DNA from 3 places in the Brevibacillus sp. NRS-1366 genome. Region 3 is predicted to be linked to each of the others. Evidence: predicted binding sites of a transcription regulator. Region 3 holds the regulator's gene; each other region holds the start of a gene.
What was found. The regulator LexA, encoded in region 3, represses DNA repair genes until DNA is damaged. The targets are predictions, from matches to a motif close to CGAACATATGTTCG.
Positions count from the first base shown of each region.

Region 1: the regulator LexA is predicted to act here: its motif matches at 1,337-1,350, upstream of ACIFQN_RS26745 (ImmA/IrrE family metallo-endopeptidase).
Region 2: the regulator LexA is predicted to act here: its motif matches at 1,195-1,208, upstream of ACIFQN_RS13765 (carbohydrate kinase).

Region 1 is NZ_JBITPN010000041.1:79,631-81,832, forward strand. It holds gene ACIFQN_RS26730 (hypothetical protein) at 106-279, opposite strand; gene ACIFQN_RS26735 (helix-turn-helix transcriptional regulator) at 296-544, opposite strand; gene ACIFQN_RS26740 (helix-turn-helix domain-containing protein) at 690-1,070, shown strand; gene ACIFQN_RS26745 (ImmA/IrrE family metallo-endopeptidase) at 1,370-1,999, shown strand; gene ACIFQN_RS26750 (hypothetical protein) at 1,996-2,202, shown strand, end outside.
Region 2 is NZ_JBITPN010000020.1:25,468-27,669, reverse strand. It holds gene ACIFQN_RS13770 (pseudouridine-5'-phosphate glycosidase) at 1-46, opposite strand, end outside; gene ACIFQN_RS13765 (carbohydrate kinase) at 50-1,150, opposite strand; gene menC (o-succinylbenzoate synthase) at 1,309-2,202, opposite strand, start outside.
Region 3 is NZ_JBITPN010000022.1:324,522-326,723, reverse strand. It holds gene ACIFQN_RS18275 (DUF4269 domain-containing protein) at 1-27, opposite strand, end outside; gene ACIFQN_RS18270 (DUF456 domain-containing protein) at 169-654, shown strand; gene lexA (transcriptional repressor LexA) at 714-1,337, opposite strand; gene yneA (cell division suppressor protein YneA) at 1,496-1,834, shown strand; gene ACIFQN_RS18255 (DUF896 domain-containing protein) at 1,909-2,106, shown strand; gene crcB (fluoride efflux transporter CrcB) at 2,194-2,202, shown strand, end outside.

The DNA of each region.
Region 1 (2,202 bases), on a different contig from region 3:
TTGTCGATGTACAATAAATCTACGCTCATCTTCCAGACTCCCCCTCGTTGCTCGCGATGGGGGAATTTTTATAAATAGCGAAGCTCAATCGTCCTTGTAGTCCACTTAACTCCTATCGTTGTCAGGATTACTCCTGTAGATATCAGCTATGATAGGAGCCAACTTCCGGGTCATTTCTTCACGTGGCACAACTTTTACATAAACCATGATGTTTTGCGGATCAGAACGGCCAAGGTGAGCGGTGTATTCTTGATCACTTGGAGCCAGGTTGCTTTTCAAGCGCAGTCATCTCCTTTCATACCGGTTTGGATTTCTTTATTATGTTCATTTTTTGAGCGTCTTCCTCAAAAAAAAGATACTCCATCGACTTTTTAAGTACTCTCGAAATTCTATATGCTACTGGTAGGGACGGAAGGGTATATCCTCGTTCAATATTTGATAGCATCCCACGAGATAATTTAGCTTCCATTGCTAAATCATCCTGTGTCATGCCAATGTTTTTGCGGGAACTAATTAGGTTAATGCGCGGAACAAGCTTTTTCACCGAGACTCACCTCACTTTCCTAAACGCTCATTTAATGAACCTTACGCTTATAATATACGCTCATAAAGTGAGCCTGTCAATATGTAATTGTTCAAATATTGAACGTTTATTTTATGAGCAATTACTAGTAAAATAGGAGCAAGAAATGAGCGTGATATCAATGGGTTTTAAAGAGCGATTAAAGGAACTGAGAACAAAAAAAGGCCTTACACAAGAAGCTCTTGCTGCCTCTTTAGATATACCTGAATCTACGATAAGGCGGTTAGAATCCTCAGATGAAGGGTTGCCTCGTCGAGAACGCTTAGAAAGAATCGCTGACTTCTTCGGAGTGCAGATCGATTATCTTTTGGGACGGACAAACGAACCTTCCCCATCCGATAATAACGATAATAAAAACAATACCGACGAACTCACAAGTATCCTGTATCACAAGTGGGACAAGCTTGATGAAAGAAGACGTAAACAGGCACTCAAATTAATAGACATTCTTGAGCAAGAGGCTGACGAGGAAAACAACAAGGATTGACAACAAGACACGCAGCACACCATGTTGCGTGTTTTTCTTCTATATGGTATACCAATATTTATCAAAAGAACCAAATACCTCTACTATTTAATACCTACGACTACAAGTTGTACCTTGTGAAACGATATACTACACTACAATGCAGCCAATGCTGCTGGATCAGCACCTCTCTAAATAAAGATCTACTCTAGATCGAGTTCACAACGGTGTAACATGTGAAAAATAATAAGTAAGCCCAACTCGGGCTTTTCTTTTCAACTCAAAAACGAACATACATTCCCGTTTTTTAGGAGGCCTATATGCTGCAATGGATCTATTACAAACCAACCGAGCTCGAAAAACAAATTACCTCACTTTATCAATCCATTGAAATTTGGCATCCAGAAGATATACAAGAAAGTCTGATTGCTGCACGAACAGGTATAAAACTTCGCTACGAAGACGCCCCTTCTCTAGCTTTTGAAAAAGGTAAGTATCGCTGTATCGTAATTGATAACACGCTAGGACTAGAAGAACAACGCAAACAATTCTTTCATGAGTTTGGCCACTTGCTTCGAGGGCATGCTGGCGATCAATCTGGTTTACCTGATCTATTCCGTGAACTCCAAGAAGAGCAAGCTGAACACTTCGCCATTTACGCTATGATGCCCGCTTATATGATAATGAACCTCCCTGTGCCTGAATACGAAAGGGATGTTCCCTACTTGCTTGCTTCCGAATTCAGAGTCCCAATTGATACTGCACATGAACGATGGGATCAAATAAAGCGAAGAATCAGTGCGGGTGCTTGGGAACAGGAATGTATCGAACGTGAGCACAGCCGATACAAGAAAGCAGATCCAGCCAGCTGGTGCGATGATGCTAAGAAGATATTCCGTCTCGCGATTGACCGAAAAATGCAAAAAGGACAGGGAGTGATTATTCGATGAAGATTCGTGTATTTCATGATTATCATGAAGATAAACTGGTGCCACAGAAGTACATGATCAGCATCCGTAAGGGAGAGCTGCCCTGGGATCGGGAAAAGGTTTTCGTTTCTGTATCTGCCCCTTTTGAGCCTATTGGAATCGAAGATTTCTTACCAGATTCTTTGGCAATTACTGTTACCCAAGGAGACTTGATCCTTAGCGCT
Region 2 (2,202 bases), on a different contig from region 3:
CCAATGCGTGGCGAACTTCCTCAGTAAAGGTCAAATATTGTTTCATCTCTTATCTCTCCTTTTCGTATTGTTCGACTGTCAGTTCCAATTGATCTGCTTTTAACAATGGCGATACTGATTGATCTGTTTGCAATGTAAGGGCTGAGGCTGCCAATCCGAGGCGGCAGGCTCTCTCGAACGATTCTCCATTCACCACACCGTACAAAAGACCAGAGACAAAAGCATCTCCCGCTCCGGTTACATCTACTACCTCTGTTGGGTACGGGGTCAAATGCTCGGAAACATCCTGTGACTGATAGTAAATCCCTTGTTCACCCATAGTGACGATGACGTGTTTGACGCCTCGCTCCCTGATTTTGGCGCAAGCCTCGGCACATTCCTCGATCGTACGGATCGTCATGCCAGCGAGCAGCTCCGCCTCTTCGCGATTGGGCAATATCGCTTCTACTCCGTCCAAGCGCTGTGGCAGCTTTTTTGCTTTTGCAGAAGAGACCGGGTCAACGAAGAGGGAAATCTTCTCCTCGCGGCATCGTTCGATGATGTAGGCCAGGCAATCTTCCGGGACATTGGTATCGAGGAAAATAGCGCTGGCTGCCGCGATGTGGGACCACTTTTCGGCAAACATCTCTGGCGTTAGCGCATCGTAAATATCCATGTTGGCTAGAGACACAACCATTTCTCCGTCGATATCCAACAATGCCGTGTACGTGCCTGTTCGCTGGGTGGGAAGACGCCACACCTGGGAGATATCTACCCCGTGCCCTCTTGTCTCCTGCACAATCCACTCGCCTTCCTTGTCCTCACCGATACTGGTGAAAAGCGATGTATGGCAGCCGAGCCGTCCCAGGTTTTCAGCAATATTCCGTGCCACCCCGCCGCACGACTCCATGATCGTAACGGGATTGGATGAGTGCAGACGCACTTGCTGCTTCCCGCGCGCTTTACGGTCTAGGTTCGCCCCGCCAATGCAAGCGATCAAGCCTTCGTCGCGCAAGATATAGGCACGTCCTTTTATCTCTCCGCGCTTGGTAAGCTGTGCGATATAACCAGCTACGGCTGATCGGGAGATGCCAATCAGGTCAGCTAACTCCTGCTGGCTGATAAACGGATTGTGCCGAATATGATGCAGAATCTGCATTTCTTTGTCCACAGTCATCCTCCTTTCTTCTTAACTAGCATTCACAGCTTCGTCTACAAACAAAAGTTTATCACACAGACATTTGTTTTGCAAAATAAAAAAATAGAAATGAAAAAGCCGAAGTTCATCTGTGGTCGAGTCGACCTGAACATCGGCTTTTCATCCCATTTTTATTCAGCTCTATATATTTTGCTATACAACTCTCTTTCTTCAATTCGCTCACGATTAGGTTCATATCCGATCCCTGGCGCATTTGGAACGGTAATTATTCCATTGTCTACCACTACTTCTGGATCAATAATGTCTTCCTTCCAGTATCTAGAGGATGCCGCTGTATCTCCGGGAAGAATAAAGTTTGGCAACGATGTAATCGCCACATTGTGCGCTCTTCCTACCCCTGACTCCAGCATACCTCCACACCAAACAGGGATTTGATGCGCCTCGCACAAATCGTGGATCTTTTTCGCTTCTGTTAGCCCACCTACACGCCCGATTTTAATGTTGATGACTTTGCAACTTCCCAATCGGATTGCTTTTTGGACATCCTCTACGGAATGAATACTTTCATCCAAACAAATAGGCGTTTTTAATCTCGCCTGCAACTGCGCATGATCAATAATATCATCGTGAGCCAACGGCTGCTCAATCATCATTAGGTTAAACTCATCTAGGGCAGCTAAACGGTCCATATCTTTCAAAGAATAAGCGCTGTTTGCATCAGCCATTAATGGAATATCTGGAAAATGTCTTCTTACCTGTGCGATTACCTCGACATCCCAGCCAGGCTGAATTTTCACTTTCATACGTTTATAGCCTTGCTCAAGATATTTTTCGATCAGACCAAGCAACTGATCGACAGACTCTTGGATTCCGATGCTGATACCTACCTCTATCTTCTCTTTTTTTCCACCTAATGCTTTTGCCAGTGGTATTCCCTGTTCTTTCGCATACAAATCCCAAATCGCGCCTTCTAATGCAGACTTGGCCATGTAATTTCCACGGATATGCTTAAAACGTGCGGAGACTTCATCGGGATGCCTGATAGGCTCTTGAAAAAGAAGAGG
Region 3 (2,202 bases):
ATAAGAAAGGTCGAGCCAGTCGCTCAAAAGAGTCCCTCCGTTTCAAATAAATGAGATAGGGCAAAAATCAAAGTATTACGTCTTCAAAAACTTATTGTAGCGAGAATGAAAAGAGAGTGCAACGAAATCGGTAATTAGTCGTATATGAAACAGAGGGGAGTGCAGAGAATGGAAATTTTTCTGTGGATTATCGTAGTGGCTTTGTTCGCGTTGAGCATTGCCGGTATTTTTATGCCTGTATTGCCGGATACGATCTTGCTTTGGGGCGGATTTCTGCTCTATCACTTTGTTATCGCGGAACCAGGTGCGGGTTTACCAGCTTCGTTCTGGTGGGGAATGGCTGTACTCAGTATTTTGTTGTATGGGGCGGATCTGCTGACAAATATGTATTTCGTGAAAAAATATGGCGGGTCGAAATGGTCCTCGGTTGCAGCTGCCGTGGGTATTTTTCTGGGGATCTTCTTGTTTCCACCGTTCGGCATGCTGATTCTGCCATTCGTGCTTGTTGTGCTGGTAGAATTACTCGCCCAGAAGCAGCCGATAGAAAAAGCGGTAAAAGCAGGATTTGGGTCACTGATCGGTTTTCTCGGCAGCGCTGTGGTCAAGGTCGTGCTGCAAGTAACCATGATCATTTGGTTCTTTATTGCCCTTTAGCTGGATAAGTGAAAAATAGTGGCGACAAAAAAAGGACAGCTTCGGCTGCCCTTTTTTTATTAGTGAATCAGTCTGTATACGCCAATGACTTTACCCAGGATGGAAACGTTGTCTAAAATGATCGGCTCCATCGTTGCATTTTCAGGCTGGAGACGGAAGTGGTTCTTTTCTTTAAAGAAACGTTTGACGGTCGCTTCGTCTTCCTCTGTCATGGCGACGACGATGTCACCGTTGTTGGCAACATGCTGCTGACGGACAATCACGTAGTCGCCGTCGAGAATACCAGCATCAATCATACTGTTTCCGGAAATACGAAGCATGTACACCTTGTCCGATGTCACGATGTTTTCAGGCAAAGGAAAATATTCCTCCACATCCTCAATCGCTGTAATCGGCAGCCCTGCTGTTACTTTTCCAATGACAGGCACACGAACAACGGAGTCTTCAAAATTATCTTGAAAACGATCTTCTTCCGAGAGTAATTCAATAGCGCGAGGTTTGGTAGGGTCTCTTCGGATGAGACCTTTTTTCTCTAGACGGGCCAAGTGGCCGTGTACGGTAGAGCTGGATGCGAGTCCCACAGCTTCGCCGATTTCTCGAACAGAAGGTGGGTAGCCCTTGTCTCGAACTTCTTTACGAATGAAATCAATAATGGCTTGTTGCCGGCTGGATAGTTTCGACATATAAGACACCTCAGTTTTCTCGAACATATTTTCCTATATTATACCATGGGAGCTTGCGTTCGACAAACATAAGTTCGATTATTTTGTTGACATGAACGTATGTTCTCATTTATGATGAAAACAACAAAAGGAACGTATGTTTGCAGGAGGGAATAATCATGACTGTGATGACCATTCATAACCGTTTTGAAGAACAGACAGTTAACCGCGGGCGATTCGGCATAACTAGGGGACAAGCACTTTTATTTCTAGCTACTTTTGCTCTCTTTTTTTACTTACTAACCGAACTGGTGTTTGCTTCTGGTGATTCGATGGAACTGCATGGAAAAGAAGTGACAGTTCGCTCGGGCGACAGTTTGTGGTCTATTGCTGTTCACCACAAAGAGGAAGCCAAAATGGATGTGAATGAACTCATCATAGCGATTAAAAAGGCGAATGACCTGGACGGCGTTCTCATTTATCCTGGACAGACGCTCATTATTCCAGTGTCAGAGTAACCTTCCATAGCTTGCGTGATGCCGACGATATGGTATAATGAAACGGCATTACTATAGAGTAGGAGGAACCAGCTTTGGTATCTGACGCAGAAATCAAACGCATTAATGAATTGTCCAAAAAATCTCGCGAGGTTGGTTTGTCCGAAGAGGAAAAATCGGAACAAAAAGCACTTCGTCAAAAGTACATCGACGCAGTAAAGCTTTCGCTGAAAGCGAATTTGGATTCCATCCGTTATGTGGAAGACCTTGAAGAAAATAATCCAAAACAGTAAGATTACTGTAAGAATACAACAGACATCCTTGCTTGACGCTGGGGTGTCTTTTTGTTCCGCGTGAGCTATTTCGAGGGAGGGTTTGGGATGGCGTGG